3 regions of the Nitratireductor basaltis genome follow, and region 3 is predicted to be linked to each of the others. Evidence: predicted binding sites of a transcription regulator. Region 3 holds the regulator's gene; each other region holds the start of a gene.
What was found. The regulator PhoB, encoded in region 3, activates phosphate uptake and scavenging genes when phosphate is short. The targets are predictions, from matches to a motif close to TGTCATNNANCTGTCAT.
Positions count from the first base shown of each region.

Region 1: EL18_RS14330 (1-acyl-sn-glycerol-3-phosphate acyltransferase) is a predicted target of PhoB. The motif match lies at 7,823-7,839, and genes of this name have one in related genera.
Region 2: olsB (l-ornithine N(alpha)-acyltransferase) is a predicted target of PhoB. The motif match lies at 7,908-7,924, and genes of this name have one in related genera.

Region 1 covers NZ_JMQM01000002.1:398,320-408,234, reverse strand. Annotated here, with positions in the region: gene acs (acetate--CoA ligase) at 1-976, opposite strand, end outside; gene EL18_RS14360 (usg protein) at 1,262-1,531, shown strand; gene EL18_RS14355 (MFS transporter) at 1,575-2,744, opposite strand; gene EL18_RS14350 (LysR family transcriptional regulator) at 2,866-3,774, shown strand; gene EL18_RS14345 (YggS family pyridoxal phosphate-dependent enzyme) at 3,779-4,441, opposite strand; gene leuS (leucine--tRNA ligase) at 4,573-7,191, shown strand; gene EL18_RS14335 (LPS assembly lipoprotein LptE) at 7,207-7,746, shown strand; gene EL18_RS14330 (1-acyl-sn-glycerol-3-phosphate acyltransferase) at 7,897-8,793, shown strand; gene fsa (fructose-6-phosphate aldolase) at 8,843-9,496, opposite strand; gene EL18_RS14320 (primosomal protein N') at 9,588-9,915, shown strand, end outside.
Region 2 covers NZ_JMQM01000001.1:2,483,094-2,493,008, forward strand. Annotated here, with positions in the region: gene lptC (LPS export ABC transporter periplasmic protein LptC) at 1-74, opposite strand, end outside; gene sppA (signal peptide peptidase SppA) at 305-1,276, shown strand; gene EL18_RS11955 (integration host factor subunit beta) at 1,333-1,620, shown strand; gene EL18_RS11960 (lipopolysaccharide assembly protein LapA domain-containing protein) at 1,657-1,992, shown strand; gene EL18_RS11965 (RsmD family RNA methyltransferase) at 2,089-3,174, shown strand; gene EL18_RS11970 (TrmH family RNA methyltransferase) at 3,171-4,031, shown strand; gene lspA (signal peptidase II) at 4,028-4,516, shown strand; gene acuI (acrylyl-CoA reductase (NADPH)) at 4,534-5,526, shown strand; gene EL18_RS11985 (hybrid sensor histidine kinase/response regulator) at 5,605-7,872, shown strand; gene olsB (l-ornithine N(alpha)-acyltransferase) at 7,973-8,848, shown strand; gene EL18_RS11995 (NADP-dependent malic enzyme) at 8,876-9,915, opposite strand, start outside.
Region 3 covers NZ_JMQM01000002.1:594,778-604,692, reverse strand. Annotated here, with positions in the region: gene EL18_RS15285 (FG-GAP repeat domain-containing protein) at 1-1,040, shown strand, start outside; gene phoB (phosphate regulon transcriptional regulator PhoB) at 1,198-1,884, opposite strand; gene phoU (phosphate signaling complex protein PhoU) at 1,901-2,608, opposite strand; gene pstB (phosphate ABC transporter ATP-binding protein PstB) at 2,647-3,462, opposite strand; gene pstA (phosphate ABC transporter permease PstA) at 3,478-5,067, opposite strand; gene pstC (phosphate ABC transporter permease subunit PstC) at 5,060-6,448, opposite strand; gene EL18_RS15255 (PstS family phosphate ABC transporter substrate-binding protein) at 6,608-7,606, opposite strand; gene EL18_RS15250 (PAS-domain containing protein) at 7,857-9,915, opposite strand, start outside.

The DNA of each region.
Region 1 (9,915 bases), 200 kb from region 3:
CGCCATTGGCGAGCGGCCCGTAGACGATATAGCTGTGGCCCGTGACCCAGCCCACATCAGCCGTGCACCAGTAGACATCACCCTCGTGATAATCGAACACATACTGATGCGTCATGGACGCATAGACGAGATAGCCGCCGGTGGTGTGGAGCACGCCCTTGGGCTTTCCGGTCGAACCTGACGTGTAGAGAATGAAGAGCGGATCTTCCGCATTCATCTTCTCCGGCTCGCATTCGGCGGACGCCTTTTCCATCTCCGCCTCATAGGCGAGATCGCGGCCATCCACCCAGTTCACATCCGCACCGGTACGCTTGACCACCAGCACGTTGCGCACCTTCGCGCCTGCCTTTTCGGCAATCTCAATGGCCTTGTCGGTATTGGCTTTCAGCGGCACCTTCTTGCCGCCACGCAGACCTTCATCGGCGGTGATGACGAAATCGGACTTGCAGTCCTCGATACGTCCGGCAAGCGAATCCGGCGAGAACCCGCCAAAGACGACCGAATGCACCGCACCGATGCGCGCGCAGGCCAGCATCGCATAGGCTGCTTCCGGGATCATCGGCATGTAGATGGTGACGCGGTCGCCCTTCTTGACGCCGTTCGATTTCAGAACATTGCCAAGCTTCGAGACCTGCTCGTGAAGTTCGTGATAGGTGATCTTCTTGTCGTCAGCCGGATCATCCCCTTCCCAGATGATCGCGGTCTGGTCACCGCGCTTTTCCAGATGCCGGTCGACGCAATTGTGGCAGACATTGGAGACGCCATCCTCGAACCACTTGATCGAGACATCGCCTTCATAGGACGTGTTCTTCACCTTGGTGTAGGGCGTGAACCAGTCGATGCGCTTGCCATGCTCGCGCCAGAAACCTTCCGGATCGGTGATGCTGTCCTGGTACCACTTCTCATAGGTCGCAGCATCAATCAGCGCGTCCTTCTTCCATTCATCCTTCACGCGATGAACATGCACCTCGGACATGGTACCTCCTCCACAATAACCGGTCATTTTCGGCCGAATGGCCTGGCGCATGAGACCATGCACCTCGTGTCGCGCGCATTGTTACCATTCTGGGCGCGACTTCAACATTAGACATTGGATGACACTTGCCCGCTTGGACCAGCAGGGGCAGAAATGGTAGCAGCCACCCAAGTATGCTGCTAACATATTGTATTAATTGATTTTTCACGCGCCATTCATCATCATTTGCATTCCACGTCAACCGTGGATGCCGCATTGTGCCGGCGTGATGAGGAAAGGACGCAAATGAGGACGAATGAAACCGAACTGATGCTCAAGGGCTATGGCCTGACCACAGCCGAGTTCATCTACCATATGCCGGACCACCCGCATCTCCTGCAGAGCTTCGTGTGGCAGACCTATGATCTCGCACCGAAGTTCCCGGCGCTCTATCGTTTCATCGACTTCTGGAAGGAAAAGCTCGACGGCCCGCTGCACTCGGTTTCATACACGCATCAGAAACTGATCAGCCCGACCGAATGGCGCAATGTGAGCGGCGAGCTCGTCCTGCAATAGTGAAGATAAGCGCAGCCACTTTGGAAGCGGCTGCGCTGTATCCTCAGGCAGGCTGTGCGGCAGAGACCCGCCGGTGCACATGCTGCGCCAGCAATGCGACCATGAAGGCGCCGAGCGGAACAAGTGCTGCGATCCACATGATGCCGCCCAGACCCGGGCCGTGGTCGATGACCGCACCACCTAGCCACGCTCCCATGGCATTGCCCAGATTGAAGGCCGCGATATTGAAGGATGAAGCTAGGCCTTGGCCCGCACCCTTTGCCTCGCTCAGCACCCACATCTGAAGTGGTGCGACGGTCGAGAATGCGGAAGCACCGAAGACGGCGATGGCAATGACAGCCGCAACCTTGTCGTGAATGGCGAAATGCATGATGAAGAGCGAAACCGTCAGCGCCAGAAGGCTCCCCACCACAGTCGCACGCAGATAGCGGTCGGCAAGCCTGCCACCCACGAGATTTCCGACAATCAGCCCGCCGCCAAACACGAGCAGGATCGCCGAAACCGCAGCATCCGAAAACCCGGTGATCTGCGTCAGGATCGGCGCGATATAGGTAAAGCCCGCAAAACACCCCACCCAGGCGAGGACCGTGATCGCCAGACCGAAAAGGACCTGCGGACGGGAAAGCACTTCCAGCGCTGATCCTTCCTCGCGCAGTTGCGAAACAGCCTCATCGCGCGGAACGAAAAGCGCGATGATTGCAAAGGCTGCTACTCCGATTGCAGCCACAGCAAGAAATGTCGCGCGCCAGCCATAGGCCTGACCCAGCCAGGTGCCGAAGGGCACGCCGAGAATATTCGCAACCGTCAGCCCCGTGAACATCACGGCAATGGCAGAGGCCTTCTTGTCTTCGGCCACCAGCCCCGTGGCGACCATCGAGCCAACGCCAAAGAACGAGGCATGGGCGAAGGAGGTCAGCACACGCGCTCCCATCAGCGTCCAGTAGTCCGGGGCCAGTGCGCAGGCGAGATTGCCGATGGTGAAAACCACCATCAGGGCCATCAGCAACTTCTTGCGCGGCCAGCCGGCGGTGAGAGACCCGAGTATCGGCGCGCCGACCACAACGCCGAGCGCGTAACCGGTGATGAGAAGGCCTGCCGCAGAGATGGTCACGCCAAGATCGGCGCTCACCTCCAGAAGCAATCCCATGATGACGAATTCGGTGACACCGATTCCAAAGGCACCGGTCGTCAATGCGTAAACTGCGAAAGGCATGATCCAGCTCTTCGTTCTCGATGGGAAGACGGCCTCAAAGGCCGGTCCGGGATAGCTAGACCTTTCACCATCGAAGAATTAGATTGCCTGAATTATTATGTGCTATGAAATGAGTTCATCAATGGCGCGCAGCGAGATCAACCGCTCCGGAGAAATGGAAGTCTTCGCCCAGGTTGTGGAGGCAGGAAGCTTCTCCGCCGCCGCGCGCGAATTGCGCATGACGCCCTCCGCCGTCAGCAAGCTCGTGGCACGCCTTGAAACACGTCTTGGCACCGCGCTTATGCGCCGCTCGACGCGAAGGCTGCAGGTCACTGCCGAAGGCCAGGCCTTCTACGAGAATTGCCTGCGCATCCTCGCCGACATGGAAGCCGCCGAGCGTGAAGCTGCAGCCGGTGCCGTGCCGCGCGGCAAGCTGAAGGTCGACTGTAATGTTGGCTTCGGCACCCACTACCTGGCGCCACTGGTCCCGGAGTTTCTGGAGCTCTATCCCGAAATCAGCCTTGAGCTGTCGCTGTCTGACCGCGTCGTGGATCTGATGGAGGAGCAGACGGACCTTGCCATCCGGGCCGGAACACTTGCCGTCTCCTCACTCATTGCCCGCAGGCTTTGCAACTCCCCCATGGTTCTGGTGGCCTCACCCGGCTATCTGGCGCGAAAAGGTGTACCCGAACATCCCGACGACCTGAACGGCCATGAGTTGCTGGGCTTCAGCTTCCGCCGCATCAACGAAACCTGGCCATTTCGCACCATGGATGGCGAGGAGATCACCGTCCTGCCGCAAAGCCGCAATCTGGCGAGTGATGGCGAGACAATGCGCCTTCTGGCATTGGCCGGAACCGGGCTTGCCCGCCTGTCACGCTGGCACGTGGAGCGCGACATTTCCGCGGGAAGGCTCGTCCCCGTACTGGAGGATTTCAATCCCGGCGACCGTGATAGTGTCCACGCCGTCTATGTAGGCCAGGGCCGCTATCTGCCTGCCCGGGTCCGTGCATTCATCGATTTTCTGGTGGAACGAGTGAAAATCGACTGAGGCTTCAACGTGCGCCGAAAATGGCCGAGCCAACCCGCACACTCGTTGCACCAAAGCCGATTGCCGTCTCGAAATCGCCCGACATGCCCATGGAAAGCTGCGCAACACCTGCCTCGCGGGCAAGCTTCTCCAGAAGCGCGAAATGCGGACCGGGATTTTCTTCCAGCGGCGGAATGCACATGAGGCCGACAACATCCAGCCCATGCACCTCGCGGCATCGCTTCACGAAATCGACCGTCTCACGCGGATCGATGCCGGCCTTCTGTGGTTCGAGACCAGTATTCACCTGCACGTAGCAGGGAAGTTTTCGCCCCTGCTTTTCCATCTCGTCCGCAAGCGCCTTGGCAATCTTTTCGCGATCAACGCTCTCGATCACGTCAAAAAGCGCCACCGCTTCCTTCGCCTTGTTGGACTGCAACGGACCGATGAGGTGAAGTTCGATGTCGGAAAACGTCTCGCGCAACTGCGGCCACTTGCCCTGTGCTTCCTGAACGCGGTTTTCGCCGAATATGCGCTGGCCGGCTTCGAGGACGGGCCTGATAGCGTCACCATCGAAGGTCTTGGAAACGGCAACCAGCGCAACATCTTCCGCGCTTCGACCGGCCTCGGCCGCTGCCTTGGCAATTCTCTCCCGAATCTCGACCAGATTGCGCGTTGCGTCAGCCATTTATCGTCTTTCCGCCCTGAACTGCTTCATCTGGACCATGCTTCATTAGCCCCATGCGGTTGACGCTCGTCACAAAGCATGGTGAAGGTCCGCCGACTGTTTCTGGCACCTTTCTATGTGAAAAAACCGGCATGGCAACCGAACGATACAATCCGCGCACGTCCGAACCCAAGTGGCAGAAGGCCTGGGAAGAGGCAAAACTCTTCGAGACCCGCAATGATGACGGGCGCCCGACCTATTACGTGCTGGAGATGTTCCCCTATCCGTCGGGGCGCATCCATATCGGCCACACCCGCAACTACACGATGGGTGACGTGGTGGCCCGCTACAAGCGCGCCAGGGGCTTCAACGTGCTGCACCCGATGGGTTGGGACGCATTCGGCATGCCGGCTGAAAACGCGGCCATGCAGAACAAGGTCCATCCCAAGGAATGGACGTATCAGAACATCGCCACCATGCGCGGCCAGCTCAAGACCTTCGGCCTGTCGCTGGACTGGAGCCGCGAATTCGCGACCTGCGATGTGGATTATTACCACCGTCAGCAGATGCTTTTCGTGGACTTCTACGAAAACGATCTGATCACCCGCAAAACCTCCAAGGTGAACTGGGACCCGGTGGACCAGACGGTTCTCGCCAATGAACAGGTGATCGACGGCAAGGGCTGGCGCTCAGGTGCCGAGGTCGAGCAGCGCGAACTGGCGCAGTGGTTCTTCAAGATCACCGACTTCTCCGACGAGCTGCTTGAGGCCATCGACGGCCTCGACAATTGGCCGGAAAAGGTTCGCCTGATGCAGCGCAACTGGATCGGCCGTTCCGAAGGCCTTTTGGTTCGCTGGGAACTCGACGCGGACACCGCACCCGGCGGCGAGAGCGAATTGCAGGTCTATACGACGCGCCCTGACACGCTTTTCGGCGCTTCCTTCATGGCAATCGCCGCCGATCATCCGCTCGCACGCAAGGCAGCAACCGAAAATGCGGAACTGGCTGCATTCTGCGAGGAATGCCGGCGCATGGGCACATCCGCAGCAGCTCTCGAAACGGCGGAAAAGCGTGGCTTCGACACCGGCATCCGCGTGAAGCACCCCTTCGATCCCGAATGGACGCTGCCGGTCTATGTCGCCAATTTCGTCCTCATGGATTACGGCACGGGCGCGATCTTCGGCTGCCCGTCGGGCGACCAGCGCGATCTGGACTTCGCCAACAAATATGGCCTGCCGGTCACGCCTGTCGTGCTGCCGGAAGGCGCTGATCCCGAAAGCTTCAAGATCACCGACGAGGCCTATACCGACGACGGCGTGATGATCAATTCGCGCTTCCTCGACGGAATGCCGACCGACAAGGCTTTCGAGGAAGTCGCGTCGCGCCTCGAGAAGGCCGATCTGAACGGCAAGCCGGTGGCCGAGCGCAAGGTCAATTACCGCCTGCGCGACTGGGGCATTTCCCGCCAGCGCTACTGGGGCTGCCCGATCCCGATGATCCATTGCGAAAGCTGTGGCGTCGTGCCAGTGCCCAAGGATGACCTGCCGGTCGTCCTGCCCGACGATGTGGACTTCGACACGCCCGGCAACCCGCTCGACCGTCACCCCACCTGGAAGCATGTGAAGTGTCCGAAATGCGGCAGCGACGCGCGCCGCGAGACAGACACGATGGACACCTTCGTGGACTCGTCGTGGTATTTCGCCTGCTTCACCGCACCGGATGCCGACACGCCGACGATCCCCGACATCGCCAATCGCTGGCTGCCTGTGGACCAGTATATCGGCGGCGTCGAGCACGCGATCCTGCACCTGCTCTATTCGCGCTTCTTCACCCGCGCGATGCGCAAGGCAGGCCATCTCGATCTCGACGAGCCCTTCAAGGGTCTCTTCACGCAGGGCATGGTCGTCCATGAGACCTTCAAGGCCGAAGATGGCCGCTGGCTCGCGCCGACCGAAGTGCGTATCGAAGGTTCAGGCGCAGATCGCAAAGCATTCGAAATCGATACGGGCAAGCCGGTCACGATCGGCCAGCTTGAAAAGATGTCGAAGTCGAAGAAGAACACGGTGAGCCCGGAAGAGATCACCGGCTCCTTCGGTGCCGACACGGCGCGCTGGTTCACGCTTTCCGATTCGCCGCCCGACCGCGACGTGGAATGGACCGACGACGGTGCCGCTGGTGCGCATCGCTTCCTTCAGCGCGTTTGGCGCCTGGTCGTTGACAACAAGTCGGTGATCGAAGGCGTGGAAGGCAGCCCCGCCCGCGAAGGCAGTGCAGCCGCGATATCAAAGCCGGCACACAAGGCACTCAAGGCCGTCGGCGAAGACATCGAGCGTCTCGCCTTCAACCGGGCAATCGCCCGTATGCACGAACTCGTCAACGAGCTTCACGGCACAATCGGCAAGCTTGGTGCAGATGCCTCGGAAGAAGAGAAGGCGGCCGCGCGCAACGCGGTTGAAATCCTGATCCACGTGATCGCGCCCTTCATGCCTCACCTGGCCGAGGAATGCTGGCACGAAATCGGGGGCACCGACCTTGTGGCCGCCCGCTCCTGGCCGGACTACGATCCGACACTGGTGGTCGACAACGAGATCATCCTGCCCGTTCAGATCAACGGCAAGAAGCGCGGGGATTTGACAATCGCTCGCGACGCGGACAAGTCTTCCATCGAGCAGGCGGTACTTGAACTCGACTTCGTGCAAAAGGCGCTGAATGGCGCCGAGCCGCGCAAGGTCATCGTCGTGCCGCAGCGCATCGTCAATGTGGTGGCCTGAGCGGAGGAGCCAGCCTTGAAGTCCGTTTTCAAAGCCTTGGTCATGAGCGGGCTTCTGGCAGCCATGACAGCTGTATCCGCCTGTACGGTGAAGCCGCTCTATGCGACGTCCGACGCAGGACTGAGTGGTGGAACCACCGCCGCACTGGCATCGGTCGCCGTGTCTGAGCAGAACACACGCTACGGCCTTGAGGTGCGCAATCACCTCATGTTCCTGCTGCACGGAGGCGCCACGCCTCCGGCCAATCCGCGCTACATCCTTGACCTTTCCGTCACCTCCGTCACCGCCTCCGCCGCAACGATCCAGCGCGCTGGCATTGACGAACCAACGGCGGGCACCGTGCGCATGAAGGGCACTTACATTCTCAAGGACGCGACGACGGATGCGGTTCTTGGGCGCGGCACGCGCGAGGTTTCATCGGCTTTCGACCGTCCGCGTCAGGAATATGCGGCCTTGCGCGCCGAGCGCGATGCACAAAACCGCGCAGCACGGGAACTTGCCGAGATTGTCCGGCTTTCCGTTGCGCAGAACCTTGCGGCCTCCCCAGGCATCTGAAGCGGGATTATGCTATAAGGATGAGCGGTGATATCGGAGGTGCGAGAGGGGCTTCGCACAATGCATTTGTTCCGGTTGTCATTGCGACGTCATGGAGATCGGTGAAACAGCCGCCATTGGAGTGCTTCGCTAATGGGATTTCATACCACGATGATGTCTGTCGCTGGCGTATTCGGAAGCAAGCTCTTGAAGCGTGAAGCTCTGGCCCCCGAGACGGCAGATCATGTCGTGGACCAGCTCATCGCCGAGCGCACCACACACCTGTCGCAGACCTTCATCTGGCCTGTCGCAAAGCCCCTGCTCTATCGTTACTTCCATTATCGTCAGGCCGTTGCCATGGCCGATGAAGTGGCCGCGATGTCGGGCTGGGATGCATTCACCTATATTAGCGAACTTCTCTCGCTTGAGGTTTCCTCTACCGGTTTGGATAACATCCCCAAGAAGGGTGGCTTCATCCTTGCCCCGACGCATCCGACCGGCATCGCCGACGGCATTGCCGTTTTCGATCTTCTCAAGGAGATCAGGCCGGACATGGCCTTCTTTGCCAATCGCGATGCGCTGCGGGTCAATCCCCAGTTCCGTGAGCTGGTGATACCGGTCGAATGGCGTGCTGGGGAGAAGTCCCATGCGAAGAGCCGCGACACGCTCGCGATGACGGCCAAGGCCTTCAACGAAGAGCGTGCGGTCGTGCTCTTCCCGTCCGGTCGCATAGCCTACTGGAACGAGGACAAGCTGACCGAACGCCCCTGGCAGCCATCCGTCGTGGCTCTGGCGCGGCGCTATGAGGTTCCGGTGATCCCGATGAACATCACCGCGCGCAATTCCGGGCTGTTCTACCTGCTCTCGAAATATTCGAACGAGTTGCGCGACATGACCCTGTTTCACGAGCTTCTCAACAAGAAGGGCCGCGCCATCTCCATGATCATCGGGCGCCCCATTCCGCATGAGACCTTGCAGGATGGTGAGCCATCCGAACTTGCCGAGCGCCTGCAGGAACATGCGGTGCATGCTTTGGCAAAGGATCGCGACGCGGTCTTCAAGCCATGAAAAACCCCGGCACGATGGCCGGGGCTTAAACTTCACTGATTGAACGAGATCAGCCGATTTTCTGGCCGGTCTTTTCCCAGTCGGCGAGGAAGGCCTCAAGCCCCTTGTCTGTCAGCGGATGCTTGACCAGCGCCTTCAGCGTGGCGGGCGGAACGGTCGCGACATCCGCGCCGATCAGGGCCGCCTGCTTCACATGGTTTACCGTGCGAATGGATGCCGCAAGGATCTCGGTGCCGAAGCCGTAATTGTCATAGATAGTGCGGATCTCGGCGATCAGGTCCATGCCGTCGATCGCCATGTCATCGAGACGACCAATGAAGGGCGAGATGAAGGTTGCACCGGCCTTGGCGGCCAGAAGAGCCTGATTGGCCGAGAAGCAGAGCGTTACATTGACCTGGCGGCCGCTCTCGGTGATCTTCTTGCACGCTTTCAGACCATCGAAGGTCAGCGGAACCTTGATACACACATTGTCGGCAATCTTGGACAAAACCTCGGCTTCGCGCATCATGCCGTCGAAATCGGTCGCCGTGACCTCGGCGGAAACCGGACCATCCACGAGATCACAGATTTCCTTGGTCACTTCGGTGATGTCCCGGCCCGCTTTCATGATAAGCGAAGGATTGGTCGTCACGCCATCAAGGAGACCCAGCTCGTTGAGTTCTTTGATTTCATTTACATCGGCGGTATCGACGAAGAATTTCATGGGCATCTCCCTGGATTTTCGAACTGCATTGGCATGTGCGCGCACGCATCGTGGGTTGCTTTAAACAATTTAAACGGCAAGGTCACGCCTCATGGACAAAGATTCGGGCACATCGCGCGTGATTCCCGTCATGGTGCCGATGCCGGCGGAACGACCCTACAGTTATGCGGTTCCCGAGGGCATGCCAGTGGCGCCGGGCTCGATTGTACGTGTCCCGCTCGGGCCGCGACAGGTTGCAGGCATTGCCTGGGACGGTGATGGCGGCACCGTCGACCCGAAGAAACTGCGCCCCATTGAGGCCGTGTTTGACTGCCCTCCCATTAGCGGGGAAATGCGGCGCTTTGTCGAGTGGATCAGCACCTACACGCTCTCCCCACCGGGAATGGTGGCACGAATGCTGCTTCGCGCGCCGGGTGCCT
Region 2 (9,915 bases), on a different contig from region 3:
TCACGCTCGCCGCGTTCGGCGCGGCGGATCGCATCGCTGCGCATATGTTCCGTTCTGGCGTGGCCAGCAGTCATAAGGTCTGATCTCCAGGCGTTTCCGCTGAAAATGCGATGCGGACGCCGATTGGCTGCGGGTTGCAAATGCCCGCCGAACATCGGGAATTGACAGTTCAATATGGCCATTCTGGGATTGAGAGCAAGGCGTGGGGCTGCCACTGCCGGTTTTGGCAGTAGCCCCGCGCATTCAACTCGTTTAAAAGACGCCTCTTCGCAGACCCGCCACCGGCACAAGAGAGGCACCTGGCATGGCATCCTTGAGCGCAGACGAGCTGATCGACCGCAGACGCATTCGCCGCAAGCTGACCTTTTGGCGCGTGGCAACGATCCTCATATTGATCATAAGTCTGTTCGTTCTGGTGCGCTGGATGCTCGGCGACCGCGTGGCTGCCACACCGCATATCGCGCAGATCCGCATCGAAGGCACCATCACCGAAGACGAGAAGCTGCTTGACCGGCTAGAGGACATTCGTCGTTCAAAGGCTGTGCGTGGCGTCATCGTCACGGTCGATTCCCCCGGTGGCACCACCGCCGGCGGCGAGGCCATCTATGAAGAGATCCGTCTGATTGCGCAGGAAAAGCCGGTCGTGGCGCAGGTGGGCACCCTTGCCGCTTCAGCGGGCTACATGATTGCGAGCGCTGCCGATCATATCGTTGCGCGGCAATCCTCGATCGTGGGCTCCATCGGCGTGCTTGTGCAGTTGCCCAATCTGACCGGCCTCATGGAAAAACTCGGGATCGGCGTCGAAGAGGTGAAATCAAGCCCTCTCAAGGCCGAGCCCTCCCCCTTCAACGAGACGACAGAAGAAGAGCGCGCCATGATGCGCGCCATGATCATGGACAGCTATGACTGGTTTGTCGATCTGGTGACGGAACGCCGTCCGCTGTCACGCGAGGAAGTGCTGACGCTGGCCGACGGGTCTGTCTTCACCGGCCGCCAGGCGGCGCAAGCCAAGCTGGTGGATGCGCTTGGCGGCGAGCGTGAAGCCAAGCAGTGGCTGGTCGAGAAGGGGCTCGACGAAAATCTGCAAGTGGTCGAATGGAAGCCGCGCAGCGACGATGTCTCGCTCTTCATGCCCGAAATCGCATCGCGTTGGCTGGCGCGGGTTCTGGGGCTTTCAACCGAAGAGCAACTTATCCGGGCATTGGGCGCGGAGCGCATCTTTCTTGACGGTCTCGTGTCGGTCTGGCAACCTGACGCCTCCCGTGGACTGGACTAAAAAATATAGTAAAACCATTCAGATAGTGGGCACACAAGCGGCGGAAAATTGAGAACATGATCAAGTCCGAGCTGGTACAGACCATCGCAAACCGGAATCCGCATCTGTTTCTGCGCGATGTCGAGAACATCGTGAACGCCATTTTCGACGAGATCGGAGAGGCGCTGGCCGAAGGCAATCGCGTGGAGCTTCGCGGCTTCGGCGCCTTCTCGGTAAAGAACCGTCCGGCACGCACCGGACGCAACCCGCGTACCGGCGAATCCGTTTATGTCGAAGAGAAGTGGGTTCCCTTCTTCAAGACCGGCAAGGAACTGCGCGAGCGGCTGAACGGCGGCAGCGAATAAGCCGCGGCAGAAGTTCAAAGGACCAAGAAAGAGGCCATGGCAAAACGTATCCTGACAGTGGTGGTGCTCGTACCGCTTGCGATCATCCTCATCGCGCTTGCCGTGGCAAATCGCGCGCCGACCGCCTTTACCTTCGATCCGTTCAACCCCGGCAATCCGGCGCTGACCATCAGCCTGCCGCTCTTTGCATTGCTGTTCCTGGCGCTGATCGTCGGCATGTTCATCGGCTCCATGGCAACCTGGTTCCGACAGGGGCGCTATCGGCGCATCGCGCGCCAGCGCAATGCAGAGGTGGAGAAGCTGAAGAAGCAGACACCGCCTGCCGCGCAAAACAGCGAGAGCAAGGGCGCTCTGGTACACCGCGCAGCCTGATTGCCGCCGGCCCAGAACGCGCCCGCACTTCTCCGACTCCTGGAATGACCTGCGCGACCTTGTTGCGTGCGTGGCCTTCGCTGTGGCAGATGGGTCATGACAATCGACCGGACCGTACCGGAGCAGAGCTTGAAGCCCAGTCCCAAAAAGCACAGCGCGAAGCGCAAACGTGACGGCTCCAGGGCCGTGCGCCCGCAACAGCAGCATGACCGTGGTCTGCGCAATACGCAGGCCGTTGAACCCGCGCGCCAGGAAGTCGAGCGCGTGGCCCGGCGCGAGGGCCCGCTTCCCGACGAGAAGCTGCCGCTGATCCTCGAGGTTCTGCCGAATGAAAATTACGCGCTCCTGGATTCGGGCGATGGCCAGAAGCTTGAGCAATACGGCCCCTATCGTATCGTGCGGCCGGAGAACCAGGCGCTCTGGCGCCCTGCCCTGCCTGAAACGGTATGGGAAAAGGTTGATGCGGTCTTCACCGGCGACACCGATGAGGAGGGCATGGGGCGCTGGCGCTTTCCCCGTACGCCACTTGGCGAGACCTGGCCCATGCGCCACGACGGTATCGATTATCTCGGCCGGTTCACCTCGTTCCGCCATGTCGGCGTATTTCCCGAACAGGCAACCCATTGGAGCCATATGGCCAAGCTGGTCGAGGATGCGCGGCGCCCGGTAAAGGTGTTGAACCTTTTCGGTTATACCGGCCTTGCCTCGCTTGTTGCCGCACGCGCCGGCGCGCAGGTGACGCATGTGGACGCCTCAAAAAAAGCAATTGGCTGGGCGCGTGAGAACCAGGAAATGGCGGGGCTTTCCGACCGCCCGATCCGCTGGATCTGCGAGGACGCGATGAAATTCGCCGAACGCGAGGCCCGGCGCGGCAACAGCTATGACATCATCCTGCTTGATCCGCCCGCCTATGGCCGCGGTCCCAAAGGCGAGGTCTGGCAGTTGTTCGACCATCTGCCGAAGCTGGTGGAAACCTGCCGCAGCATCCTTTCCCCGAACGCGTTGGCCATGGTGCTGACGGCCTATTCCATCCGTGCCTCGTTCTTTGCGATGCATGCGGTGATGCGCGATACCTTCGCCGGCATGGGCGGGCGCGTGGAATCCGGGGAGCTGGTCATACGTGAGAAAGCCGGGGACCGCGCGCTTTCAACCTCGCTTTTCTCACGATGGGTTGCGAAATGAGTTCTTCCCGCGAAACACGCGCACCCGGACAGGTGAAGGAGATCACCAGCCTGTCCAATCCGATCATCAAGGACATCAAGGCGCTGGCGCTGAAGAAATTCCGCGACCGCGAGCGCAGCTTCATGGCCGAGGGGCTGAAGCTTGTTCTTGATGCGATGGACAATGGCTGGACCATCCGGACCCTTGTCTATGCGAAGGCCGGTCGCGGCAATGCAGCGGTGGAGAAGGCGGCGGCACGCACCGTGGCCTCGGGCGGTCTGGTGCTTGAGGTCAGCGAAAAGGTGCTTTCGTCGATCACACGCAGAGACAATCCGCAGATGGTCGTCGGCGTTTTCGAACAGCGCTATCATCGGCTCGAAGATGTTTCGTCGGCAAAGGGTGACGTCTGGGTGGCGCTCGATCGTGTGCGCGACCCCGGCAATCTGGGCACGATCATCCGCACCGTGGATGCGGTCGGTGCGAAGGGTGTGATTCTTGTGGGCGATTGCACGGATCCGTTTTCGCTGGAGACCGTTCGGGCGACGATGGGTTCACTGTTCAGCGTGCCGCTGATCCGGACCGATGAGGAGCGCTTCCTGAAATGGCGGGAAAGCGCCTATGACGGCATGATGGCCGGCACGCACCTGAAGGGATCGGTCGACTATCGCAGCGTGGATTACGCCGACAAGCCGATGCTTCTCCTGATGGGCAACGAGCAGAAAGGACTGCCGGACAGTCTGGCGGAGCGCTGCGATAGGCTTGTGCGCATTCCACAGGCAGGACGTGCGGATTCGCTCAATCTCGCCGTGGCGACGGGAGTGATGCTATACGAAATTCGGCGCAATGCGTTGCCGATGGAGAGCCAGGAGACGAAATGACCCGCCGCCAGATCGCCTTTGCGAGCCTGCTTGCCCTGATCGCGCTCCTGATTGACCAGTGGGTCAAACAGCTCGTGCAGACAAATCTTCCGCTGCATGAGCGTGTTGATCTGGTGCCCTATCTCTCGCTCTACCATTCGCAGAATACCGGCGTCGCCTTCTCCATGCTGTCAGGCGTGGGTGGCACATGGCTGAGCGTGCTGACGCTGATCGTGCTGGGCTTCATCCTCTATCTCGCCCTCAAGACGCAACCGCATCAGCGGATGTCGCAGTTCGGTTTCGCACTTATCGTCGGCGGTGCGCTGGGCAACCTCGTCGATCGCACTACGCTTGGTTATGTGGTGGACTATATCTATTTTCACACGCCATCTTGGTCGTTCGCGGTATTCAATCTGGCTGATGCCTTCATCACGGTGGGGGCCGGTCTGGTGATACTGGATGAAATCGTCGGCTGGCTTCGTGGAGGACATGAACCGGCAGAGTGACGCGCAGAGGAATACGCATGAGCACCAGCTTCAAGGCCGTTCTGATCACCAAAGACGACAATGGCGCGCAGCAGGTGCATTTGCGTGAAATGACCGAGGCCGATCTGATGGATGGCGATGTCACGATCGCCGTTGCCGCCTCCAGCCTCAACTACAAGGACGGCCTCGCCATAAGCGGCAAGGCACCGGTCGTGCGCCGGTTTCCCATGATCCCCGGCATCGATCTTGCCGGCACAGTAATGCGCTCTGCTCATCCTGCCTGGCGTGAGGGCGACCGGGTGATCCTCAACGGTTTTGGTGTCGGTGAAACCCATTACGGCGGACTTGCAGAACGCGCGCGCGTGAACGGCGACTGGCTGGTGCCGCTTCCCGACGGTTTCACCGAAGCACAGGCCATGGCACTTGGCACCGCGGGCTATACGGCGATGCTGTGCGTAATGGCGCTTGAGCGGCATGGCATCTCGCCGGACCGCGGACCCGTGGTGATATCGGGTGCTGCGGGTGGTGTGGGCTCTGTCGCCGTGGGACTTCTGGCAGAGCTTGGATACGAAGTCACAGCCTCGACCGGACGTTTGGAAACGCATGACTATCTGCGTGAGCTTGGCGCGAGCGACATCATCCACCGGGAAGAACTTTCAGGCGACGGCAAGCCCCTGGCCAAGGAGCGCTGGGCAGGTGGCATCGACGTGGCAGGGGGGCGTACGCTTGCCAACATGCTGTCGGCCACACGCTATGGCGGAGCCGTCGCGGCCTGCGGACTGGCTGAAAGCATGGGGCTACCGGCCAATGTCGCCCCCTTCATCCTGCGTGGGGTCTCGCTTCTCGGGGTCGATTCCGTCATGGCCCCGGTTTCGCTGCGGCTGGAGGCATGGCGGCGGCTCGAGAACCTGACCGACCGGAGCAAACTGGCTTCGGTTTCGACCACGATACCGCTCGGCATGGCCATCGAATCCGCACCGCAGATCGTGGCGGGGAATGTGCGCGGAAGGCTGGTCGTCGAAACAGGTTAAGTGAAGCCTAACCGGCTCGATCAAATGCGAATGCCGATCCAAAATCTTCCCTAATCGCTGAGGGATATCTTGCCTGCCATGACAAGGGCGGGCGTAATACAGCGACTGGAAAGAGCCTGGGCACAGGCCAGCAAAGCGGCGGGAACGCCGCTGGCCAAACCGCTCATCTATAGCGACCAGCGCCATTCATCATTTGCATCCAAAGCGCTTGTATTCATCGCATTCAGCAATCTCGCGCTCGCCGGGCTGGCATATCTGACAGGCACCTCGCCTGCCATCTATGTCGGCCTTCTGCTCGTCACCTTCATGGCCATCGCCTTTTCGTTCAGCAAGAGCCGCGGCGAAGGCGTGGTTGCAGAAGAACAGCGCGCAATGCATCAGAATGCCCTGCAGATGGAAGAGCTGGCCGACCGCATGTGGGAAATGCGTGAAAGCGAACAGCGGTTCTACGGCCTGCTTGAAGGGTTGGGCGATCTCGTCGTCCATCGCGACCGTGACGGGCGGATTCTGTATGCCAACAAGGTGCTTGGCGAACTGCTGGGCATGGAAGTCGACCAGGCCTATGGCAAGACGCTGAGCCATCTGGGCATCGAGATACCGATCGTGCCCGAAGCTGCCTTCGCCGATGGCGAGAGCATCAGTTCGACCGATGTCGCAGTGCGCACCGGGCGAGGCTTGCGCTGGTTTGCCTGGACGGAGCTTTCCATGCGGGACACGGAGAGCGGCGAAGCATCCCACTGGGCCATTGCCCGTGACATCACCGCGCGCAAACTGGCGGAAACGGCGCTGGTCAATGCGCGCGAGCGGGCCGAACAGGCAAGCCACGCGAAGTCCCGGTTCCTGGCGACGGTAAGCCATGAAATCCGCACCCCCATGAACGGCATCATGGGCATGGCAACGCTTCTGGCCGATACCACGCTGACACATGAGCAACGCACCTATGTGGGTGCCATCTCCACCTCCTCCGGTGCCCTTCTGGCGCTGATCGAAGACCTGCTCGACTATTCCAAGATAGAGGCTGGCAAGCTTGAGCTCGAGGCACAGAAGATGGATGTGCGCGAGATGGTCGAAAGCATAGTCGAACTGATGGCCACGCGGGCATTTGCCAAGAGTATCGGCCTTGGCTGCCATATATCGCCATTGGTGCCGGAATATGTGAATGCTGATCCCGGCCGGTTGCGCCAGGTGCTTCTGAACCTGCTTGGCAATGCCATCAAATTCACCGAAACGGGCGGTGTCCTGCTCACGGTCATCCCGTCGCAGAAGGATGGCAAGCCCGCTCTTTCCTTCCGTGTGGAAGATACCGGACCTGGCATCGAGCAAAATGCGCTCGAACGCATCTTCAAGGACTTCGAACAGGCCGAGAGCGGCTCCACGCGCAGGCATGGCGGTGCAGGTCTGGGGCTAGCGATCACGCGCCGACTCGTGGAGGCCATGAAGGGGCGCATCATCGCCGAAAGCGCACCGGGCGAAGGTGCCACCTTCACCGTAACACTGCCTCTGGATGGCGAAGCAGACGAGGAAGCCAAGAATACAGCACGCTCACTAGCCGGCTACCATGTGGGAATCCTCGCCAGCCACGAGATGGAAGCGGAAGCACTTTCGCGCAGCGTGCGTGCCCATGGAGGGCGCTCCACCATCATTGACCCCACCGCTGCTTCCAAGTCAGCGCAAGGTGAGGACCTCGACGCGCTTATCGTCGATGCCTCGCTGGAGAAAGAGGACGGGTCGTGCCTGCGCAAGCTTCGCGAGAACGGCTGGAAAGCGAAACGCAACATCACCCTGATTGCGCCTTCCGAACGCGGCCGGCTGGCAAGTTTCCGTGCCAATGGCTATGGCGCCTTCCTTGCCCGCCCCGCCCGCACGCGCACCATGCTGCGCATGCTTTTGAGCGAGATCCCGAACCGTCCAAGCGAAGTGCCCTCACCCAAGGCCGGGCGAAAGGCCGCACGCGGCGCGCATACGGGCCTGCATGTCCTGGTGGCCGAGGACAACGAGATCAACGCGCTGTTGGCGCGCTCCGCCCTCACACGCGCCGGGCATCGGGTGGAGGTTGTCACCAACGGACGTGCGGCACTGGATGTTCTGACGAAACAGTCGCGCCCCTATGACATCGTCTTGATGGATCTGCACATGCCGGTTCTGGACGGGCTTGATGCGATAGCCGGCGTGCGCCGTTTCGAGGAAGAGGCAGGCATGGCACCGATCCCGATCCTCGTGCTTTCCGCCGATGGTCAGGAAAAGACACGGCAAGGCGTACTGGCTCATGGCGCGAGCGGCTTCGTGACCAAGCCGCTTGATCCCGACAAGCTGCTGCTTACGCTGGAAACGCATATGGCTGCATAGGCCGCCCTCAAATGATCATGAGCCGGCCAGCCTCTTGTCATGCTACTGTCGCAGCCTGATATTATTTCCGCCTCATCGAGATGCGGCGGAGAATCAAGAGATGCAAGGCCTGATCCTGAGAAACGCAGTGAAGCCTGAAGCTCAACTGGCGGCCGCCCTGGCGGAAAAGAGCAGCGTTGATATCCTGGGCCAGATCGGCCCTCTCCTGGTGCGCCTGGCTGCCGGTGATGAAGAACTGCGCGCCGCCCAAAAGCTGCGCTATGACGTTTTCTTCCGCGAAATGGGAGCTTCTCATGCAGACCCGTCCGCGATGGAAGAGCGCGACTCCGACCGCTTCGACGCCGTGTGCGACCATCTTTTGGTGATCGATACGACACTGCCCGGCACGACCTGCCAGCAGATTGTCGGCACCTATCGCATGCTGCCGCAGGATGTCGCCGGTGCTGCCGGCGGTTTCTATTCGGAAGACGAATTCGAGCTTGGCGGTCTGGTGTCTCGCCATCAGGGACGCCGCTTCCTCGAACTGGGGCGCTCCTGCGTTTTGCCGGCTTATCGCTCCAAGCGAACAATCGAGCTTTTGTGGCAGGGCATCTGGGCCTATTGCCGCAAGCGCGACATCGACGTGATGACGGGATGCGCCTCGTTCCCCGGCACGGTGCCAGCCGCCCATGCGGAAGCGCTGTCATTCCTGCACCATTTTGCGCGATCCGAGGGTGCGTGGGCCGTTAGGGCACGCGACGACCGCTTTTCCTCGATGGACCTGATGCCCGCCGAAGCGATCAACATGAAAGCCGCCCTTGCGGCCATGCCGCCGCTCATCAAGGGCTATCTGCGCCTTGGCGCAAGGTTCGGCGAAGGCTGCGTGATCGACCGTCATTTCGGCACCACCGATGTTCTGGTGGTGCTTCCGGTGGAAGCGATCTCGCAGCGCTATCTCGCCCATTTCGGCGCAGAGGCCGAGCGCTTCGCCGCCTGAGGCGGCGAAGGCTTCCTGTTTCCTACATCACTGACCCGCGCTGTAGGCTGCGATGGCGGCCATGTTGACGATGTCGGAATCCTTCGCGTTCAGCGACACGATCTGAACCGGCTTGTTGAGGCCGACCAAGAGCGGGCCGATGACTGTGGATCCGCCGAGCTCCTGCAACATCTTGGTGGAGATGGATGCGGAGTGGAAGGCGGGCATGACCAACACATTGGCCGGGCCTGACAGGCGGCAGAAGGGATATTCGCGCATGAGGCTTGCATTGAGCGCGACATCTGCGGCCATCTCGCCATCATATTCGAAATCCACGCGACGCTTGTCGAGGATCTTCACCGCTTCCTGCACACGCTCGGAACGCTCGCCGGGCGGATGGCCGAAGGTGGAATAGGCAAGCATCGCGACGCGCGGCTCGTAGCCCATGCGGCGCGCCTGACCTGCTGCCTCCTCGGCGATGTCGGCAAGCTCCTCGGCGTTCGGCATGTCGTGAACCGCCGTGTCGGCGACCAGCACCGTGCGGCCACGGCAAAGCGCCAGCGAAACGCCGATGACGGGGTGGCCGGGGCGCGCATCGATGCAGCGGCGCACATCTGCGAGCACCGTGGAGTAGTTGCGGGTCACGCCGGTTACCATGCCATCCGCGTCGCCCAGCGCCACCATGGTTGCCGCGAAGTGGTTTCGGTCATTGTTGATGAGGCGCTGGCAGTCGCGGAAGAGATAGCCCTTTCGCTGCAGGCGCTCATAGAGATAGTCCGCATAGATGGCGTTGCGGCGCGACAGCCGCGCATTGATGATCTCGATGCCGGGCTTCGACAGGTCGACGCCGGCATTATGCGCCATTTCGCGAATGCGCTCCTCGCGTCCAAGCAGGATGGCCGTGCCAAGGCGCTGGTTCACATAGGCGACGGCGGCGCGCATGACCTGTTCCTCCTCGCCCTCGGCGAAGACGATGCGCTTGGGCTGGCGGCGCACACGGTCATAGATACGCTGCAAGGTGGAGACGATCGGATCCCGCCTCGCAGAAAGCTCGTGCGCGTATTTCTCCAGGTCGATGATCGGGCGAC
Region 3 (9,915 bases):
GGCCGGAGCAAGGCACCAACGGCCCGCTCTACGAGGATCGCCGCGCACTCACCCCAGGCTACTGCGCCTTGTCCATGCTGTTTACGGATTGGAACCGCTCCGGCACGCCGGACCTGCGCATCACCAATGACCGCCACTATTATCGCGGCGGCGAGGAGCAACTCTGGCATGTGGAGCCGGGCCGAAGCCCGCGGCTCTACTCCCGCTCCGAAGGCTGGCGACACCTGACCATCTGGGGCATGGGCATCGCCGAAGCCGATATCGACGCCGACGGCTATCCCGAATACGCGCTCACCTCCATGGGCGACACCAAGCTGCAGAAGCTCGATGAAGAGGCCGAGGAAGACCGTCCGATCTACAGAGACATAGCCTTTGACCGCGGCGCAACCGCCCATCGCCCCTATCAGGGCGACGACCTGAAACCCTCCACCGGCTGGCATGCCGAGTTCGCCGACTTCAACAATGACAGCCTCGCCGACCTTTTCATCGCCAAGGGCAATGTTGAAGCCATGCCGGATTTTGCGGCTACCGATCCCGACAATCTGCTGATCGGCCAGTGGGACGGTTCCTTCGAGGAAGCCGGCGGCACAAGCGGCATCGGCCTGCCGACCAAGGGCCGCGGTGCGGTTGTCACGGATTTCAACGCCGACGGTCTGCTGGACCTCTTGGTGGTCAACCGCGAGCAGAATGTCTCGCTCTTCCGCAACAAGGGCATGAAGCAGGGCGATCGCGCAATTGCGGGCGGCAATTTCGTCGCCGTCGAACTCGCCCAGAAGGGGGCAAACCGCAACGCGGTCGGCGCGCTCATCTCGATCAAGATCGGCACCAGAACCGTCAACCGCACCATCCAGCTCGGCGGCGGGCACGCCTCCGGCCATGCAGGCTTCATCCACGCAGGCCTCGGCACCTCCGAACGCGCTGAAATCCGCGTAAAATGGCCCGACGGAGAATGGAGCCACCCCTACCGCGTCTTCGCCAACAATTTCGTCAGGATCGAGCGCGGGGAAGCGGAAGCAAGGTATTGGTATCCGGTGGAGTGAGGAGAATTGCGCTTTAGCGACATTCTACTGACACCAATCTGGCGAATACTAATATTCACACTATTCGTGGTGCTCGCAGGAGTATTTACTTCCCGAAAGGAAGTGACTTGCGAAGGGAGCCTTTGGCTCCCTTTCGTTTGTATGGCTAAACAGCCCCTCAAGCTTCCCTGATCGCATAGCCCGCGCCGCGGATTGTCCGTATCACATCCGGCATCTTGCCGTGGTTCACGGCCTTGCGCAGGCGTCCGACATGGACGTCGACGGTGCGTTCGTCGATATAGATGGTCTCGCCCCAGACATTGTCGAGAAGCTGGGCGCGGGAGAAGACGCGACCGGGATGCTGCATCATGAATTCCAGCAGGCGGAACTCGGTTGGCCCCAGGCGGATCTCGTTCTTGCGGCGATAGACACGATGGGATTCGCGGTCGAGCGTGATGTCTCCGACACTTAGGACCGTCGAAAGCACTTCCGGCTTCGCACGGCGCAGAAGCGCGCGCACGCGGGCGACGAATTCGGGCGTCGAAAAAGGTTTGACGAGATAGTCGTCGGCACCTGTTGAAAGCCCCCTCACCCGGTCGCTTTCCTCGCCGCGCGCAGTGAGCATGATGATCGGCAGGCGCTCGGTCTCGGGCCGCATGCGCAGGCGGCGGCAGAGCTCTATGCCGGAGATGGCAGGCACCATCCAGTCGAGTACGAGCAGGTCAGGCACATTCTCCTGAAGCCGCATTTCGGCCTCGTCACCACGCGTGACGACTTCGACCTGATAGCCCTCCGCTTCCAGATTATAGCGCAGGAGGACGCATAGCGGTTCGTCGTCCTCGACCACCATCACTTTCGGCGCAATCATTGGCTGACACCCTTTATTCGGCGCTGACCGTCATCTGCGTCTCGTCCAGCTTTGGCCGCTGGACGGGCAGTTGCTCGCCGGTCATCACGTAATAGGCATTCTCGGCGATATTGGTGACATGATCACCGATACGCTCAAGATTCTTGGCGCAGAAGAGAAGATGCGTGCATGCCGTGATGTTGCGCGGATCTTCCATCATGTAGGTGAGAAGTTCGCGAAACACCGAAGTGTACTGGATGTCGATCTTCTCGTCCTCGTCGCGCAGGGAGGTAAGCCCCTCACTCTGGCGCGCGACATATTGGTCGATGACCGATTTCACCTGCACGATGACAAGCTGCGCCATCGCATCGATGGAATGGGCAAGGCTGCGCGGGGTGGCGCTGTCGCCAACGGCACCGACGCGCTTTGCAACATTCTTCGCCAGATCGCCGATACGCTCGAGATCGCCTGCCATGCGTATGGCACCAACCACGGCGCGCAGATCCTGCGCCATGGGCTGGCGCTTGGCGATGAGCGTGATGGCGCGCTCGTCGAGCTCGCGCTGCTTGGCATCCATGATCGCATCATCGGAGATGACACGCTGCGCCAGACCGTTGTCGGAGCTTATGAGTGCCTTCGTCGCCGACTGGGTCATGGCCCCGGCAAGGTCGCCCATCTCGCAGAGAAGCTGGTCGATCCGGTTCAGTTCCTCGTCAAAGGAGGTGACTGTATGTTCGCCCATGTGACTGTTCCTCGTAACCGCTGAAACCACGGATAAAATCAGCCGAAGCGGCCGGTGATGTAGTCCTGGGTGCGCTTGTCTTCGGGGTTGGTGAACATCTTGTCCGTCGGCCCCTCCTCGACAAGATTGCCGAGATGGAACATCGCCGTGCGCTGCGACACGCGGGCCGCCTGCTGCATGGAGTGTGTGACGATCACGATCGTGTAGTTCTCGCGCAACTCGTCGATCAGTTCTTCCACCTTTGCGGTCGCGATCGGGTCGAGTGCCGAGCATGGCTCGTCCATGAGGATGACTTCCGGCGAAACCGCAATGGCGCGCGCAATGCAAAGGCGCTGCTGCTGACCGCCGGAAAGCCCGGTTCCCGGTTCATGCAGACGGTCCTTTACCTCGTTGAAGAGGCCTGCCTTCTGCAGGCTCGTTTCCACAATGCCGTCCAGCTCGCTTTTGGAGTTGGAGAGCCCGTGGATGCGCGGACCATAGGCGATGTTCTCATAGATCGACTTCGGGAACGGGTTGGGCTTCTGGAACACCATGCCAACGCGTGCGCGCAGTTCCACCACGTCGATCGCCGGATCGTAGATGTCCTCGCCATCAAGCGTGATGTCCCCACGCACGCGACAGATATCGATCGTGTCATTCATGCGGTTGAGGCAGCGCAGGAAGGTGGACTTGCCGCAGCCGGACGGACCGATCAGCGCCGTCACCTGGTTCTGGCGAACATCCAGATTGACGTCGAAGAGAGCCTGCTTCTCGCCGTAGAAGACGCAGACATTCGAGCCGCGCATCTTGACGGTATAGTTCTCGCTATCAGGCTGGATCGCGTTCTCTACTTGAGCTTCTGTGAGCATGTTCATATCCCTTGGCTCCACCTACCAGCGACGCTCGAAGCGCTTGCGCAGGACCACGGCTATTGCATTCATCAGGACCAGGAAGCCCAGAAGGATGAGGATAGCCGCAGAAGTTTTCTGTTGGAATGCGGGTTCCGGAAAATCCGCCCACATGAAGATCTGCACCGGCAGCACCGTGGCCGGAGAAGTGAACCCGCCCGGCACATCCACGATGAAGGCGACCATGCCGATCATGAGAAGCGGAGCGGTTTCACCCAGCGCCTGCGCCATGCCGATGATCGTCCCCGTCAGGATGCCGGGCATCGCCAGCGGCAGCACGTGGTGAAACACGGTCTGCACCTTCGACGCTCCGATCCCCAATGCAGCCTCGCGGATGGAGGGCGGCACGGCGCGCAATGCTGCGCGCGAGGCGATGATGATGGTCGGAAGTGTCATCAGCGCCAGAACGAAACCGCCGGCAAGGGGTGCCGAACGCGGGAAGGAGAACCAGTTGATGAAGACAGCCAGGCCGAGCAGACCGAACACGATGGACGGAACGGCAGCCAGATTGTTGATATTGACCTCGATGATGGCCGTCAGGCGGTTCTTGGGGGCAAATTCCTCCAGATAGATCGCAGCTGCAACACCGATCGGGAAAGCGAGTGCAAGCGTCACAAGCATTGTCAGGGCAGAGCCGACAACCGCACCCCAAATGCCTGCCATTTCCGGTTCACGGCTCGCACCGGAAAAGAGGAATATCTCGTTCCAGCGGCTTTCGGTGAGCCCCTGAGCCGTCAGTGAGTCGACCCACACGATTTCGCGGTCGGTAAATTTACGTTGCGACTCGGGTGTCTCGACAATGCGAATGGCTGCTTCGTCAGAAACCTGGGGCGCATCGCTCAGGAGAACATTGCCGGTTGCGGTTGCACCACCGTCCGCGGCCTGCACCTCAAGCAGCTTGACGATCCGGCCGTCGGCTTGAAGCAACAGCGATGATGCACCCGAGGTGAGACGCAGCACGCCATCTTCTTCTATGGCACCAGCCTCACGAGCCAATTCAACAACCGACCGATCGCTGAACGTGATTTCCGCGGCACCATCAGTCGCTACGATCTGAGGCGCTGCCGCGAGCGCTTCCCGTCCACCATCCTTGGCCACGAGGCCCTTCAGGTAGAGATCGGAAAAGTCATCGAGTGGCAGAGCGACCTGGCGGGTATCACCTGCTTCAACCTCGCCGCTTTCAAGCGCCTTGCGCAGCAGGGTCGGTGCGCCGGTGGAGACCAGTCCGCGAAGGGCGCGCTGTTCCTGGCGACCTTCCACTGATGGAAACTGCCCCATGATGGCGTCGTTGACGATGCCGGAAAAATTGGTCGCGCTGAGATTTTCCATGTCCACCTGCTCTGCCGACAGATCAAGCGGCAGGGTGACATAATTCATCCGGAAGGCAGGCAACGCCTGCGTCACGATTGTGGAAAGCAAGATCACCAGGAACAGGCCTGAGAGTGCTACAGCGCCCGCACCCATCCACTTGAACCGGCGCTCGGCCGCATAGCGGGCCTTCAGCCGTGCCTTGGCGGCATCGTTGGTGTGCAGGCTGGTCGAGCCCGCTTCGGTGGGTGTCGTATCAGTCATATTGCTCACGATACTTCTTCACGACCCGAAGGGCGATGATGTTCAAGACAAGGGTGACGCAGAACAGCATGAGGCCGAGCGCAAAGGCAGCAAGCGTCTTGGCGCTGTCAAATTCCTGATCGCCGACGAGAAGCGTGACAATCTGAACCGTGACCGTGGTCACGGCCTCCAGCGGATTGGCCGTCAGATTGGCCGCCAGCCCCGCAGCCATGACTACGATCATGGTCTCGCCGATTGCACGCGACACGGCCAGAAGCATCGCCGAGACAATGCCAGGCAGTGCGGCAGGCAGCACCACCTTGCGGATCGTCTCCGACTTCGTCGCGCCAAGCCCGGCAGAACCGTCACGCAGCGACTGCGGCACGGCATTGATCACGTCGTCGGAGAGCGATGACACGAAGGGGATGATCATGATGCCCATGACGATACCGGCAGCAAGCGCGGACTCGGAGGCAACATCAAGCCCGATTCCATCGCCCATGCGCCGGAAGAACGGCGCCACAGTAAGCGCGGCGAAAAAGCCGTAGACCACGGTCGGAATGCCGGCGAGGATCTCCAGAACGGGCTTGGCTATGGAGCGCACGCGCTTGGATGCGTAGTCGGAAAGATAGATGGCCGACATGAGCCCCACAGGTGCAGCAACGATCATCGCGATCAGCGTGATGAGCAGCGTTCCGACGAAAAGGGGGATGGCGCCGAAGATATCTTCATTGACAGCGCCCGCTTCCTGCCCCGCACCGGTAAAGGCGCTCTGCGGGCTCCAATGCGTGCCGAACAGGAACTTGTAGATCGGCACCTGCTGGAAGAAGCGAAGGCTTTCGAAGATCAGGGACAGAACGATGCCCACCGTGGTGAGAATGGCCACGATGGAGGCAAGGATCAGGAAGACGCGAACAACGCGCTCTACCTTGTGGCGTGCGCGGAAGCGCGGCGAAATCAGTCGATGCGCCAGGAAGAACCCGGCAGCGGCAAGAGCAAGCGCAAGCACGGCAGCAACCCACTGGCTCGTCGCGTGAACACTCTTGAAAACTTCGGCAGCCGCGTCTTTGGTCTCGTTCGGAAACCCTGCAATGCCACCGAATGCAGTGGCGCGGGAATCGCGAATGAAGGCCTGCTGTTCAGGCAGGTTCAACGTCGCCAGATGATCTGCGAAACGCGTTTCCACGACCGACGCCTCGATAGAGGGCGTGGCGATGCTCCAGGCAAACAGCAAGAGCAGCGCAGGTCCTGCAGCCATGAGCGCGAGGAAAAGGCCATGCTGGCTTGGAAGTGAATGAAGATTGGCAGCACGTCCGCCGCCGACCGTCATCGCACGGGAGCGGCCGATGTAGAATGCCGCAAAGAACAGCAAAATTAGCGCGATGACTACGTAAGTGATCATACCGGTCCCGCCTGTTTCTAGCGCTTGCCAGCTTCCGGCAGCGCCTCCGGGATGCGGCGCTCAGCCTTGAAGCTGGCACCTCCTATTATCCTGTCCCGGAGCAGTCTGAAAACCCGCCGGCTGATAAAGCCGGCGGGGAAAGTCATGATGAGGATCCGATTAGGAACCCATGCCCTTCAGAGCAACAGCATTGTCACGCTGCGAAGTGCGGTCGGCTTCCGGAAGCGGGATCAGACCCTTGTCGGCGAGATAGCCTTCAGGACCCCATGCTGCCTCGGAGGTGTATTCCTTGATGAACTCTTCCATGCCGGGAATGGCACCTACATGCTCTTTCTTGGCGTAGATGAAGAGCGAGCGGGAGACGCCGTAGTCGCCGGATGCAATATTGTCGAAGGTCGGCTCAACGCCACCGATCGAGGCACCCTGCAGCTTGTCGGCATTCTGGTCGAGGAAGGAGAAACCGAAGATGCCGTATGCGTCTGCATTGGCTTCGAGTTTCTGAACGATCAGGTTATCGTTTTCGCCGGCTTCAACGAAAGCGCCGTCTTCACGGATCTCGGTGCAGCCGTCAGCTTCTTCGATCGCTTCCGGGCAAGCTTCTTCCATGACCAGTTCAACGAAGGCGTCACGGGTGCCGGAGGTCGGGGGCGGGCCGAGAACCTCGATCTTCGTGTTTGGCAGGCCTTCGTCGATATCGGACCAGTTGGTGTGCGGGTTCGCGACCACTTCACCGTCGACAACGACATTCTTGGCAAGAGCCGCGAAGATCTGCTCCTTGGTCAGGTCAACCTGCTCGCCGCCCTTGGAGTTGGAAAGCACGATGCCGTCGAAGCCGACCTTGATCTCGATCGGCGTCACGCCATTGGCCTTGCACTCTTCGAGCTCGCCGTCCTTGATCGGACGCGAAGCATTGGTGAAGTCGGGGTGGCTTTCGCCAACGCCGCCGCAGAAAAGCTTCATGCCGCCACCGGTGCCGGTGGACTCGACGACTGGCGTCTGGAACTGGCCGCTCTGACCGAGGCGTTCAGCAACAGCGGTGGTGAACGGGAAAACGGTCGAGGAACCGACGATGCGGATCTGGTCGCGTGCGGCTGCCGTACCGGCGGACATCGCAACAGCAACAGCTGCTGCTGACGTCATCAGGATGAACTTCTGCATTAGGGCTACTCCCTGTTCGGAATTCGTCATAGCCACCACCATGTGGCGACGGGGAGTCGCTTAAAGCCCCTATGTAACAGTTGCATGACAGTTCCGTGTCATCGCGATTAAGATACTGTTCAATAAGCAACAGCTTGTTCGCGCAACACCGATCCGCGGGGCCTGAACACCTCTCCGCAATATGCGAACCGCCATCCGGGGAAATTGTTCCTGCAACAAGTTCCCCTTGGCATCGGGTGAATATCGAGCTTTACCCCCGCTGCGACTGGAGCGCCGGCTGATGATTCTCTTCCGCCCAGCGATTGATCTTGTCGACGAGAGCCTTCGGGCTGATCGGCTTCGAGAGATAGTCGTTCATGCCTGATTCCAGGCATTTCTCCCGATCACCTTTCAAGGCATGCGCCGTGACGCCGATGATCGGAACCGCTTTTCCTTCCGGCCCGGTATTGCGTATGGCCTTGGTCGCTTCCAGCCCGTTCAGCTCGGGCATGGAGACATCCATCAATATGAGGCGTGGGTTGAGCTTCTGGAAAGCCTCCAGTGCCTCCCGGCCATTGTTGACGATCTCGAAGCCAAAACCGCTCTCGCTCAGTATCTGCGTAAAGACGAGCTGGTTCACCTCATTGTCTTCGGCAACAAGGATATCGACGCCGTGTTGCGAAGCTTCGCCGTCAGCTTTCTCCTTCACTGACGCGCAGGTGACCGCACCCGCCTCGACTGTCTGCACTTTTGGGTGAGGCTCCGGCTGCACTTCAATCGGCGTGATGTCCGGCTCGGGCAACGAAAATTCACCGGCCACATGGCGTGCACGCTGTATTGCCGAGACGAGAGCGCGCAACAGGCTGCCGCCGCGTGCCGGCTTTATGAGCTGCGTGTCGATCGCCAGATCACTCGCCATGCTGAGCGAAGGCGACTGATCAACCGAAGTAAGCAATATGATCGGCGTATCGGCGATGCTGGCGTCCTCACGAATGCAACGGGCCACCTCGCCGCCATTCATGCCCGGCATCTGGTAGTCGAGAATGACACAGTCGACCTTCACGCCCAGTTCTGCAGCGGCTCGAAGGACAGCGACGCCTTCATCGCCACTGCTGGCCGCGCACGCATCAAATCCCCAATGCGCCATTTGCTCGGAAAGGATCGTGCGATTGGTCTCGTTGTCGTCGATGACAAGCACGCGCGATCCGGAAATGTCGCTTGGTGCGATGTTTGGCTTGGTGCAGCCTTTCGCCATGGGCAGCTTCATCGTGAACCAGAAGGTCGATCCCTCACCCTCGGTGCTGCTGACCCCGATTTCGCCATTCATCAGTGCGACCAGTCGCGAAGTGATGGCCAGGCCCAGACCGGTGCCTTCATGCCTGCGCGTCGAGGAAGCATCCACCTGACTGAATTTGTCGAAGACCAGCTCAAGCTTGTCCGAAGGTATGCCAATGCCGGTATCTTCGATGCGCGCTTCGAGGAACACCTCGCCATCTTCCGCACGACCATTGATGTCGATGAGAACATGACCGCTTTCGGTGAACTTCACCGCATTGCCGACAAGATTGGTGATGATCTGTCTGAAACGGCCGATGTCGCCGACAACAGCTTCCGGCAGTGCAGGCGCAACCCGCACGATCAGCTCCAGATCCTTTTCCTTCGCGCGCGACGAGAAGAGCGTCGCCACATCCTCGACCGCCTCGGCAAGGTTGAACGGCTGGGCATCAAGCTTGAGTTGACCTGCATCGATCTTCGAGAAGTCGAGAATGTCATTGATGATATTCAACAGCGCATTGCCGGATTTCAGTATGATCTCGGCAAAGGTTCTCTGCTTTGAGTTCAGCTCCGTCTTTACCAGAAGCTCCGCCATGCCCAGCACGCCGTTCATCGGAGTACGGATCTCATGGCTCATATTGGCCAGGAATTCGGATTTGGCCTGATCGGCGGCAACCGCCTGTTCCTGCGCTTCACGCAGTTCCTCTTCGCGCCGCTTCATCTCCGTCACATCGGTGGTGGAACCGATGAGATAGACCGAGCCGTCAGAAGCCTGAAGGATGTCCTTGCGAGCGATTTGATGGCGCAGAACCCCGTTGTGATCCAGCCGCTCTTCCTCGATTTCCTGCCGCTCGCCACTCTCCAGCACATGGCGGTCGCTTTCCGTGAAGGCGATACCGGTATCACCGAATACCTCGATATCGGTCTTGCCGATCGCTTGTTCGGCCGGAATGCCGGTCAGATCGCTCCAGCCGCGATTGACGTAGGCAAGACGCAGATCGTCCTTCTTGGCATAGATCGCGACAGGAACATTATCGACCAGATTCCGGAAGATC